DNA from 3 places in the Paenibacillus sp. OSY-SE genome. Region 2 is predicted to be linked to each of the others. Evidence: predicted binding sites of a transcription regulator. Region 2 holds the regulator's gene; each other region holds the start of a gene.
The links. The regulator NrdR, encoded in region 2, represses ribonucleotide reductase genes. The targets are predictions, from matches to a motif close to AACACNATATATNGTGTT.
Positions count from the first base shown of each region.

Region 1: the regulator NrdR is predicted to act here: its motif matches at 2,212-2,229, upstream of A372_RS0124870 (anaerobic ribonucleoside triphosphate reductase).
Region 3: the regulator NrdR is predicted to act here: its motif matches at 2,300-2,317, upstream of A372_RS0128665 (adenosylcobalamin-dependent ribonucleoside-diphosphate reductase).

Region 1 is NZ_ALKF01000198.1:118,075-122,329, reverse strand. Features, by position in the region: gene A372_RS0124885 (cysteine desulfurase family protein) at 1-1,176, shown strand, start outside; gene A372_RS0124880 (PRC-barrel domain-containing protein) at 1,315-1,794, shown strand; gene A372_RS0124875 (hypothetical protein) at 1,845-2,057, shown strand; gene A372_RS0124870 (anaerobic ribonucleoside triphosphate reductase) at 2,383-4,248, shown strand; gene nrdG (anaerobic ribonucleoside-triphosphate reductase activating protein) at 4,251-4,255, shown strand, end outside.
Region 2 is NZ_ALKF01000192.1:127,854-132,108, reverse strand. Features, by position in the region: gene A372_RS0120775 (AraC family transcriptional regulator) at 1-506, opposite strand, end outside; gene A372_RS0120770 (hypothetical protein) at 815-1,081, shown strand; tRNA gene A372_RS0120765 (tRNA-Ala) at 1,138-1,213, shown strand; gene nrdR (transcriptional regulator NrdR) at 1,312-1,788, opposite strand; gene A372_RS0120755 (alpha/beta-type small acid-soluble spore protein) at 1,913-2,134, shown strand; gene A372_RS0120750 (lytic transglycosylase domain-containing protein) at 2,195-2,785, opposite strand; gene coaE (dephospho-CoA kinase) at 2,782-3,378, opposite strand; gene A372_RS0120740 (MntP/YtaF family protein) at 3,492-4,255, opposite strand, start outside.
Region 3 is NZ_ALKF01000202.1:169,895-174,149, forward strand. Features, by position in the region: partial or broken gene A372_RS39355 (YqhG family protein) at 1-73, opposite strand, end outside; gene A372_RS0128660 (DEAD/DEAH box helicase) at 77-2,068, opposite strand; gene A372_RS0128665 (adenosylcobalamin-dependent ribonucleoside-diphosphate reductase) at 2,390-4,255, shown strand, end outside.

The sequences.
Region 1 (4,255 bases), on a different contig from region 2:
ATATATTTTGATCATGCTGCAACTACGCCGCTTCATCCGGACGTGCAAGCAGTAATGGCGGCAAGTATGCATGACGTATTCGGGAACGCATCAAGTGTTCATGCATACGGGCGTGAGGCAAAATCTGCTGTCAATCAAGCACGCGATCGCATGGCGGCACGGCTTGGCTGCCGTCCTCAGGAGCTGGTATTTACGAGCGGAGGTACGGAAAGTGATAATGCGGCATTGTTCGGGGCCGCCTGGGCGGCATGGCTGCAATCCGGGCAGTCGCCGCACCAGCACCAGCACAACACGAAGCCTCATATTGTGACGACTCAAGTCGAACATCATGCTGTTCTCCATGCCTGTGAACGATTGGAGGCTCTTGGCTTTGAAGTGACTTATGTGGCTCCTGATGAGACAGGCTTCGTTAGCGCGGACAAGATTGAATCCGCTTTACGGCCGAATACGTGCCTTGTCAGTGTCATGTACGGCAATAATGAGGTAGGCACGATGCAGCCTATACGGGAAATTGGCGGAATCGTGCGTTCACACGGTATTCTGATGCATACAGATGCCGTACAAGCTCTAGGCATGATACCGATCCAGTTGAATGAACTGCCTGTAGACTTTGCAAGCTTCTCCGCCCATAAGGTGAATGGTCCGAAGGGTGTCGGCGCGCTGTACATTCGTACAGGCGCCGTTTGGGATCCGTTTCTTTTCGGAGGCAACCAAGAACGCAAACGCAGAGCGGGCACGGAAAATATTGCGGGAATTGCCGGCTTTGCCGAAGCGGTGGAGCGGGCGGTCAGTTCGTTAGATGAGAAGATTCAGCAACTGAACAGCATCCGGGAAGCGCTGTGGACAGGGTTGAAGGATACTTTGGGAGATCGCGTGGTGTGGAACGGTCATTCTTCCTTGCAGCTGCCCCATATTTTGAATGTGAGCATACTCGACGTTCCTACCGAAACGATGCTGATGAATTTAGATATTGCAGGCATCATGGCAGCAAGCGGCTCGGCCTGCACATCGGGATCATTGGAAGTGTCCCATGTGCTGGAAGCAATGAATTTACCGGAAGAACGCAAGCGCACGGCTGTACGTTTCAGCTTCGGATTGGGCAATACTAGGGAAGAGGCAGCTTTCGTCGCTCAACAAATTGCAACCATCGTTTCACGTGTTCGTACTAGAAAGTAAGGGCGATTCCACGGCGTGAAAGGAGGGGCAGCATAGATACGGCGGTAAGCGAGTTCTCGTACTTCTTGGACAAGCATCAGGCGAAGTCGCGGATGTGTGCAAGAAAGTGATTATGCCGTAAGCTGAGGAGGCCCCGACATGAAGTTGTTGGAATTGATAGGTCTGCCTGTATATGAAATTGAAACAGGAAAGCAAGTATCCAAAGTGAAGGATTTCCGTATCACGGAACAATGGTGTATTACACATATAGAGCTTGAAGGAAGTGGCCGCAAAGCAAACGTCATATCTGTCGTAAGATGGGAGGACGTAACGGCTTGTGGCGAAGATGCCATCATGATAGCGAACGATAAAGCCATCCGGCAGACGGAGGCTATCCATATAGAACGATCGTTTCTTACGGGAAAGGCGGCAATGAGAGATTTGCCTGTCGTAACAACGGAAGGATCACAATTGGGATGGGTCGCCGATGTTTATTTTCAGCCAAATATGGGTAACCATATAACAGGTCTGGAAATATCAGACGGTTTGCTTTCTGACCTTTTGGAAGGGAGACGGCAGATAGATGGGATGAGCGGCTTGAAGTGGGGCGCTGATGTTATCGTCGTTGAAGAAAGCTGAAATAGCATTTAGTACGAACAAATTAGTCAATGGACGGAATGGTGAGAATGATGCGCTGCCCGAATTGCAATTCCAAAGATATCGGGAAAATTGGCTCCCACCAATTTTATTGCTGGGGATGTTTTATAGAGCTGACGGTAAACGGCGACAAAATGTCTGTATTTCAAGTGGAAGAAGACGGTACATTAAGCTCGTTGGACGATTTATTTTTCGGTGATGATTTTGTGACACCTCCTTATCCGGAAGCGCATGCTTCATCCTAGAGGATGCGAACAGGAACGGTTCAAAATAATGCCTAAGCGCTCGAACTCGGTCGTTGACACGGGAACGGGCGCTTTTTGTGTTGACTATGACAAAGCGCATATTGTGTTTATAATGATTGAGGCATAATACATATTGTGTTTGAAAACATAAAAATACACTACATATAGTGATTTGCCTGGAATATAGCAATGGAAGGACTGGACGAAGATGACGATGATACCGGTGAAACGCCGCAACACGGCTTGGGAAATGCACAAAAATCAAGAAGGAACCGCTGTGGCGGCAGGTTGGGACAGTCAGCTTCCCCGAACAAGTGAAATGAAGATGAACACATCTCTAGATATAGCATCCGCTTCGGATAAGCTGACTTGCTCGCTGCATGAAATTATCGACGGCGGCAACAAGGATTTAATGCAGGAAAACGCGAACGTGGACGGTCGCTCCCCAATGGGCATGATGGGGAAGATGGCAAGTGAAAGCGCTCGTTGGTACGCGGTGGAGCGCTTGCTGTCACCGGACGTGAGAGAAGCGATGGACAATAATTTGTTGTACCCGCACGATTTGGACTTCTATGCTTCCGGCACGACGACCTGTTGCCAAATTCCGCTCGGCAAGCTGCTTCGACTCGGGTTCAATACCGGGCATGGTCATATGCGCGAGCCGCAGGATATTAAGAGCGCACTGGCACTAGCTTCCATCATTCTGCAGGCGAACCAGAATCAGCAGCATGGCGGGCAAGCCTATCCGATGTTTGACTATGATCTTGCTCCATATGTGCGCAAGACGTATGAGCGTCATATGCGTTACATAGCAACCCTGCCGCTTGATCCAAGCTTCGACACGGAAGCCGAAGCATGGCGTCTTGCGGAACGAGACGTATACCAAGCGTGTGAAGCATTCATTCATAATGCGAACTCGATGCATTCGCGCGGAGGCGGCCAAGTTCCATTTATCTCGATTAACTATGGGACGGATACCTCTGTCGAAGGGCGCATGCTGATGAAGCAGCTGCTGCTCGCGACGCAGGCAGGACTCGGCAAAGGAGAGACGCCGATTTTCCCCATTCAAATTTTCAAGGTGAAGACAGGTGTCAACTTCGAACCTGAGGACCCGAATTATGATATATATTTGCTCGCGTTGGAGACGACGGCACAGCGTCTTTTCCCGAACTTTGCGTTTTTGGATGCGACCTTCAACGCGCAATATTACGACGGGACGGCGGAGAGTGAAGCGTGCTACATGGGGTGCCGCACGCGCGTAATGGGCAATGTTAACGGAAAAGAGACAGCGCTCGGGAGAGGGAATTTGTCGTTTACCTCGCTTAATCTTGTGCGGCTTGCCCTATTGTCCGCCAATGTGTCCGATTTCTTTCAGCGGCTCGACGAGCTATTGTCGCTATCGGTGAAGCAATTGCTAGAGCGCTATGAGTATCAGGCCAAGAAGCAGGTTCAGGATTTCGCGTTTCTGATGAAGCAGGGTGTATGGCGGGGCAGCGAAGCGCTTCGAGCGGAAGAGGAGCTGCGCGAGGTATTGAAGGAAGGGACACTCAGCGTCGGCTTTATCGGGCTCGCGGAGGCGCTTGTCGCCTTAACCGGAGAGCACCATGGTCAATCGGAAGCAGCATGGAAGCTCGGCCTCCGCATCGTCTCTCACATGCGCAAGCGGATGGACGAGGCGACCGATGCTACTGGCATGAACATGACGCTCATCGCTACGCCAGCGGAAGGCTTGTCTGGAAAGTTTACGCATAAGGATCGGGCTGAATTCGGCTGCAGGGAAGGAATTACGGATCGAAATTATTACACGAATTCCTTTCATGTGCCTGTGTACTATGACGTCAAGGCATATGACAAAATTGTGATTGAGGGGCCGTTCCATGAGCTATGCAATGCCGGACATATTACGTATGTAGAGCTGGACGGAAGTGCCAAAGCCAACACGCGAGCGCTCAATCAGCTCATTCGCGCCATGGCGGCGAACGGAATCGGCTATGGCTCCATCAACCACCCTGTGGACCGCTGTCGGGCATGCGGTCATCACGATACGATAGAAGAGGACTGTCCGGTATGCGGCAGTCCCAGCGATCAGATTGAACGCATTCGCCGCATTACGGGCTACTTGGTCGGAGATATGAATAAATGGAACTCGGCGAAGCGTTCCGAAGAATCGGAGCGGGTGAAGCACGGATGAGCTTGCA
Region 2 (4,255 bases):
AATTGCGCGTGAACCACAGAAGGATAGGAAGCGTCTCTCAGGTCCATCTCAAGCGTAATATCCTGTAAAATATCGACAAGCTGCGGAATTACAGGATGCTGTCGGCTTAACAGGTTCGTAAACTGTACGCCCATTTCGCGAAATGGACGCAACACATCGTGATCATAACGAAGCTCCATGGCGAGAAGTGCCTGGTCGAACATGAACACGTCCATCGTAAGGTTGTCCGTTTCGAAGGCGCGATGCAGGTCATGAGCGTTAATTAGTAAAATGTCCCCTTCCTGGAAGTGATACTTCACCCCATTGATTAAATAAAACCCCCGGCCTCTGCGAATGTAGTTAATCTCCAGTTCCCGGTGCCAATGCAATCGCTGAGAGCCGGGACTGACACCTTCTGTTGTTGCGGCCATGAACGGAAATGAATCCGGCAAATTAATAAGATCACGGATGATGGTCTGTGGTGTGTCCGTTCGGGTCATCCATTCTGTCTCATTGAAAAGTTCCATAACTACTTGATACCCTCCCTCCTGCAAGACTCATCGCATTCTCATATATCCATTACAACAAAAAATACGGATGACCGCAATTTCCGCCGGGTATAAATGGGTGAGACCTATTCGAGACTTGCATGGCAAATTGCACTGCAAAAAAATATGCCAATACGTGGTTTACGACTTTTTCCTTCGTTTTTCGTATTTTCTCACGTATTCAATAATCCGTCAGTAATAACTTTGCCTCCAGGATGTTATAATTTAAATTGACAAAGACACTCAAAAAACATAATATGTTACTTGCGAAAAATTTAAGGATGCAGGTGAAACGAAACGTGACCTATGAACCGATTGTAAAGGAAAAAACGTTAATCGAACGCAACGATTCCGAAAATCTTTATCAGGTAAAAGTGAAGCTGCAAGATGGTACGCTGTGCCGTGTGTTCTATAACCATGGCGAGAAAAGCATTAGCCGTTTACTGACGATTCCTTGTCCGATTTGCCGGAAAGACTTTATTTGCAAATGCTTGAATCGATTCGCGGATCAAATTGACAGCCAAGTGAATTTACCTGAAATGCTTGCTGAATAAGAAAATTGTCCTATTGCATTTTTAATACTGTGCATGGTACAATATAACAGGTGAACGGGGCCATAGCTCAGCTGGGAGAGCGCTTCGCTGGCAGCGAAGAGGTCAGGGGTTCGAGCCCCCTTGGCTCCACCAATCCATGTTATACTCGATGACATCTCTTAACGAGGTGTCTTTTTTGTGTTTGCTTACAAAAAAAGAACCCCAGCTTCCTCGGGTTCTTACATTTGTTGTTATTCTTGATGTTCTCCCAAAGAATTTTTGGATAGTAAATGATTCAATTCCTTCATGAACATATTAATGTCTTTGAATTGCCGGTATACGGACGCAAATCTGACATAAGCGACCTCATCAACCGGATACAGCTGCTCCATTACCAGCTCGCCGATAATGCGGCTCTCCACTTCGGCGTGCGCCGTATTGCGCAGCTGCTTCTCCACTTCCGAAGCAATCATCTCCAGCCGTTCTACCGATACCGGCCGCTTTTCGCATGCCCGAATGAGCCCGCGCAGCATCTTGTCCCGGCTGAACTCCTCCCGGCTCCCGCCTTTCTTAATGACGATAAGAGGCGTCTCATCTACCATTTCAAATGTTGTGAAGCGTCGGCTGCACAGCTCGCACTCACGCCTGCGGCGAATAGACTTATTATCATTCGCCGGACGAGAATCGAGCACCTTGGTTCCTAAATGATCGCAATAGGGGCACTTCATTTCATTTCCTCCGTCCTTTACGCCTGATGTTTAATCAATTTGATGAAAATCCCAATCGTTACCTGTAATGAACTTTACAAGAATGCGCACAATACAATTACCAACCGCAAGGAGGTGAATAGATATGAGCCAAAACAATCGTTCCAGCAACAACCTGGTTGTACCACAAGCAACGGCAGCACTTGAGCAAATGAAGTTCGAGATCGCTCAAGAATTGGGTATTGCCATCCCGCAAGACGGGTACTATGGCAACATGGCGACTCGTGACACCGGCTCGATCGGTGGATACATCACGAAACGTCTCGTACAAATGGCTGAGCAACAACTTGCAGGTCAATACAAATAAGTTAGAAGAAGCATCGGCTCAAGCGGTGATTTAAACATCGGCTCGTCCGATGCTTCTTTGTCATTTCAATGGTGTCGGATAAATATCTTTATATTTATCATAATAATGGATGACTCGTTGAACATACAACTTCGTTTCTCCATATGGTATTTGATTTTTGGCTGTTTCATATTGGCCGTCCCACACTTGCGTTCGCATCCATTTGTTCACATTTCCTGGACCCGCATTGTATGCGGCAATGGCAGCAATCCAATTTCCGTTGAATTGCTTGTACAGGGAATTTAAATACCACGTTCCTAAATGAATGCTGGGATCAACCTCGTTCTTCAGCTCATCCATCGTCCAGTGCCTCTGCAACTGTAACTGTTCCATCGCCCAGGTTGCTGTTTCAGGCATAAGCTGCATGACGCCAATCGCTCCTTTACGGGATTCACGCCCGGCTTGGAAATTCGTTTCCACTCGAATGATCGCCGCCACGAGAAGCGGGTCGACCTTATACTTTGCCGCATGCTTGCGTATTTCGTTCTCGTATGGAATCGGATACATCCAACGCCCCAACCATTGGGATTGAACGAACAAAATAAACAACAAGCCCAAGAAAAGCGACAACAACACTCTTTTCTTGCGCAGAACCTTCATAACACGGTTCATAACAATCCTTTCTGCGACCAGAAACGTTCAACTTGCTGCTCCGTATATTCAAGTCCTTGACTGTTATCAATGACGACATCGGCAAGCGTGCGCTTCTCTTCAATGTCCCATTGCGACTGCAATCGGCGCTCCGCTTGTACCGCGTCAATTCCATCCCGCTGTATGAGGCGCTGAAGTTGGATTTCCTTCGGAACATATACGACGACTACAGATTCAAACATTTCCGTCAGACCCGATTCGTATAACAACGGCACGTCCACCACAACGAGCTTATCAGGGTACTCCCCTTCCAACCTGCTCATTTGTGCTATCATTTCATGCCGGATGGCCGGATGAGTAACTCCCTCCAGCACTTTGCGCTGCTCCTCGCTAGCGAATACGACCTCCCCCAACCGCTTGCGGTCTAAAGAGCCGTCCTCAAGAAGCATGTCCGTTCCGAACAGCTCCGCAATCTTGTCCAGAACGGGGCTGCCAGGAAGGACAACCTCCCTGGCAATCCGATCAGCATCAACAAGCAGAGCGCCCCGTTCCACAAGCAGGTTAGAGACGGTGCTTTTCCCCGACGCTATCCCGCCGGTTAATCCGATGTTCATGCTTTCACCTCGTTTATATTTTGCTGTACTTCATTCACATCTGTAAAAGTTTCATAAGCGTTCATGTTCAAAAAGATGCTTTGTAAATCAAAAGGGGACTTTTTGAACAACCTCTAGGAGAACAGCTTTATAATCCCCATCATAATCAACATCAACCCCGGTATGAACGTCAATTTCCCAATCCAGCTGAATTGAGCGCAAGCGATGCCCACTTGTAACCCGATTCGTAAAAAAGTGCCGCTGAACAACGCGATGATAAGCGCTGTAGCGAATGGAGGATAACCGAGCAAGGCCGCTCCAATTCCTGCGCCGAACGCGTCCAGAGACAAAGCGACGCCCAGCCATGCCGCTTCCGAGGAACTTATCGTACCGGAACGATCCATATCCGCAGCGCTAGGCGTATGCAAAATCTGAATGACAAGGCCGAGACTCCGCAATTGGATGCGGAAGACGGGCCGCGGTTCCGGATTCGAATCGGCTGTATCTGGATTCAAAGCTCCGGCCGTATCGTTGCCGCAGCCTTCTTTCTTCGTCCGGACATGGCTGCCTCTACTCTCATCACAAGTTGCTGACGAGATTACAGCGATGTCAGCGATGTCGCCCGCACGCGATCGCAGCAGCTGCACAATCGCCCAGCATCCAATTCCGATTAAGATGACGGAGCCAATCCACTGTGCAGTTGATGCGGAAACGTATTGAACGAGCAGGGCGCCGACCTGCATCGACACCAAAATGACCAATCCAGAGCATAATGAAATAATGACGATAGACGTCCAAGGGATGCGAAGTTTGCGCAACCCGTATGTCATTCCTACTCCGAAGCTGTCCAAGCTTAGCGCAAAGGCCAATACCAGCATAGACGCTACTTGAATGAGCA
Region 3 (4,255 bases), on a different contig from region 2:
ACTTCTCGAGGATATGGCAGTCCGTTGCCTCTAAGTAGCGCATAACATAACGGCGGACTTGTTCGGTATTCATCTATTAGGCCTCCGCTTCCGTACTTATTTGATCAAGCAACCGGCCTAGGGCCTCCGTCGAATTCCCGCTTTCCGTCTCCACTTCCTCACGAATGGAGTTCAGTGAATGTCCAAGGCGGTCGACCTGTTGTCTAATATCCTCCTCGGTACCGGCTTCCAGCAGGATGCGGGATAAGCTTCGTTCCAGCGAATCTTGTTTCTCGAAGCGTTCCAGAATCATGTCGAGGCGGCCGATGACCAATTCAAACATATTGATTTTTTCATGGAGGAGATTAAGAATGTGTTCCTCAATCGTTCCATGTGTGGACAGATTGTATATTTTCACGTCGTTCATTTGCCCGAGACGGTGGACACGGCCAATGCGCTGCTCGACGCGCATCGGGTTCCACGGCAAATCGAAGTTGATCATATGATGGCAGAACTGCAGATTGATGCCCTCGCCGCCGGCCTCGGTCGCAATCATCACTTGGGCGCGGCCTCGGAACAGATCCATCATCCAGTCTTTTTTGCCGCGATTCATACCGCCGCTGTATGGTACCGCAACGAGTCCGTGCTTGCGAAAATATTGCAGTAAATATTCTTGTGTCGCCCGGTATTCGGTAAAGACAATGACCTTCTCGTTCATCTCGCGTATGAGCTGAATGGCCGTCTCGGCTTTCGTATTCGCGGTGATGCCCTTGATCAGATCGACTAAGTCCCATATATGGTTCCGCACCGGCGAATCCTCCGGCAGCTTCTTCGACAAGTTGACCAGCGTCAAAAATACGGCATCCCGGCTTGAACATACCTCCCGCTGCAGCGTAATGAGGGAGAACATGCTGCCGATATCGCCGCCGTTCGCTTGATACTGCTCTTTGACGAAGCGGGTCACGCCTTCGTACAGCGCTTGCTCCTCTGGAGACAGCGTCAGCGGCACATTCTTGACGATGCGCTTCGTGAACTGCACGCTGCCTTCGCCGCGCCGATTGCGGACCATCACCTTGGACAGCTCGGTCTGGAGCTTGTTCTCGTTCTTCGGTATCCGCTTATCGGCCACGAAATTAGTGCTGAATTCGTCTTGTCCGCCGAGCTGACCGGGCTTCAGCAGCGTAATTAAGTTATATAGCTCGTTCATGTCGTTCTGAACGGGGGTGGCGGTCAGCAGCAAGCAATATTTCTTGCGCAAGTGCTGGATGAACTGGTAATTCGTCGTTTTTCGGTTTTTCAGCTTGTGCGCCTCGTCGATAATGAGCATGTCGAATTCTTGCTCCATCAAGAATGCTTTATGCGGATCGCGCTTGGCCGTATCCATTGAGGCGACGACGACATCTGATTGCCACTGGTATGCTTTCTTCTGCGCGATGGCAGGGATGCCAAATTTATGATTCAGCTCCCGCACCCATTGCAGGACTAGCGATGCAGGCACCAGAATAAGTACGCGTTTGACGAGACCGCGAATCATGTATTCTTTTAGCACGAGCCCGGCTTCAATCGTCTTGCCGAGCCCGACTTCGTCCGCGAGTATGGCGCGTCCCCGCATCTCGTGCAGCACTTTGCGCGCGGTCTCCACTTGATGGGGCAGCGGCTCGACGTTTTGGACATGCGAGAGACAGAGCAACTCGTCGAAGGCGTGAATCCGCTTCGCTTGCTCGGCTTCATAGGCAAGTTGAAACAGCGTGAAGTCATCCCACGGGCCGTTCTTCTCGAGCCTTGCAGACAAATCTTCCGTCCATTCGTGATCCAGATAGAGCGGTACTTGGCCGACTAACCTGTCCGGCGTCGGCAGGGATTCATGCGGTTCGGGAGCTGAGGCGTCAAGCGACGGCTTCGTCGCTTGGGACGAGGCTGCGATCTGGGCAAAGCTATGAGCAGCACTCGCATGACCATCATGTACATGGTCTCCGTCTGGCTGCCGCGCGATTTCCATTGCAGACGCAGCATTTATGGAAGATACGGGCGCCGCATTGTTGGTTGCGGGCTGCACAGTATTGGATTTCGGCGATTCGTACGTTGGCATCCACTCGACCTCCTTGCTTTAGCTGTAGTATGGTCCTTTTTCGAAGGTTTCATAACCTGATTGGATGTAGTTGAAGGTGGCTTGCACGCAAAAATGGACAGAGTGCAAGGAGTAAAAAAGGGAGATTCATAGAGAAAAAAGAAGCTTGGCAAACTCAGTCTCCATTCTTTGCGGGTTATTTCACCTTTTTACATTAGAAATTCTATATATAGTATAGTACAATGGTTTTCGCACACAATATATTGTGGAAGATACATACAATATCGAGAGGTTTGATTACAAGTGTGCTTACAGTGAAATTGAATTAGGAGGTTGTTTTCTTTGAAAACGGTGCAGAAGCAACGCTTGGAAGGGCTAAGCGAAAAAATATTTTTGGATCGCTACGCATGGAAGGATGCGGACACGAACAATACGAAGGTCGGTGACGTCGTATTGGTGTTGACGAAGGACGATCCGAAGTTCCCAGCCAAAGAAGTCGGTGAAGTAATTGCGCGTGACGGACGTTTTGTATCGGTCAAGGTGCGCAGCGGCGAAGTGGTGCAATCCACGGTAGAGAAGCTGACGCTAACGATCGAAAAAACGCCGGAAGAAATGTGGGACCGACTCGCGTCTGCGATGGCATCGGTAGAAGCAACTCCGGAGAAACAAACCGAATGGACTGAAAAGTTTCGCTATATATTGGATGACTGGAAGCTCGTTCCGGGCGGACGCATTGCGGCTGGAGCAGGGGCAAGCGAGGAGCTTACGCTCTTTAACTGTTATGTAATACCTTCGCCGAAGGATAGCCGTGGCGGAATTATGGAAACCTTATCGGAAATGACGGAAATTATGGCCCGCGGCGGCGGGGTCGGCATTAACCTGTCTTCGCTTCGTCCGCGGCGCGCCATGGTGCGCGGCGTGAACGGATCTTCGAGCGGCGCCGTATCTTGGGGCGGCTTGTTCAGCTACACGACGGGCTTGATCGAGCAAGGCGGCAGCCGGCGCGGTGCGCTCATGCTCATGATTAACGACTGGCATCCCGACGTACTCGATTTCATAACAGTGAAGCAAACGATGGGTCAAGTGACGAACGCCAACCTGTCCGTCTGCGTGAGCAACGACTTCATGAAAGCCGTGAAGGAAGATCTGAATTGGGAGCTGGTGTTCCCGGATACAGCGGATCCGGAGTATGACGAGCTGTGGGACGGCGATTTGGACAAATGGAAAAAGGCAGGCAGGGCGGTTATACCGTATCGTACCGTAAAAGCGCGCGAAATCTGGCATACGATTATCGAGTCCGCATGGAAATCGGCGGAGCCTGGCGTCGTGTTCATGGAGCACTACAACCAAATGTCGAACAGCTGGTACTTTAACCCGATCATCTGTACGAATCCGTGCGGCGAGCAAGGGCTGCCGGCTTGGGGTGTATGCAACTTGTCCGCGATCAACCTGTCCAAGTTCTACGACGAAGACAACGATGATGTCGCATGGGACGATCTGTCGATGGTTACGCGATATGCCGTGCGCTTTTTGGATAACGTCATCGACAAGACACCGTACCATTTTGAGAAAAATAAAGAGAACCAGCAGAACGAGCGCCGTGTCGGCCTCGGCTCCATGGGTCTGGCTGAGCTTATGATTAAGCTCGGTGTTCGTTATGGCAGCCCGGAATCGCTGGAGTTCCTCGATAAATTGTTCGGCTTCATCGCACGCGAAGCGTATCTGGCTTCGTCTGAAGTTGCGGCGGAGAAGGGCTCGTTCCCGGCATTCGAGACGGAACCCTATCTTCACAGCGGGTTCATGAAGAACATCGTCGACGTCTATCCAGAAGTAGGGGAAGCGATCCGCGCGAACGGCATGCGGAACGTGACCGTCATTACGCAGGCGCCGACAGGCAGCACAGGCACGATGGTCGGCACATCAACCGGGATTGAGCCATACTTTGCATTCAAATATTTCCGTCAGAGCCGTCTCGGCTTCGACGAGCAATTCGTGCCGATTGCGCAGGAATGGATGAACGCTCATCCGGGCGAACCGTTGCCTGACTACTTCATTACGGCGATGGATCTGTCCGCTGAGGATCATATTCGTGCGCAGGCGGCTATCCAGCGCTGGGTGGACAGCTCGATTTCGAAAACGGCGAACTGCCCGAATGACTTTACCGTAGAAGAGACCAAGAATCTGTATGAGCTGGCGTTTGACCTTGGT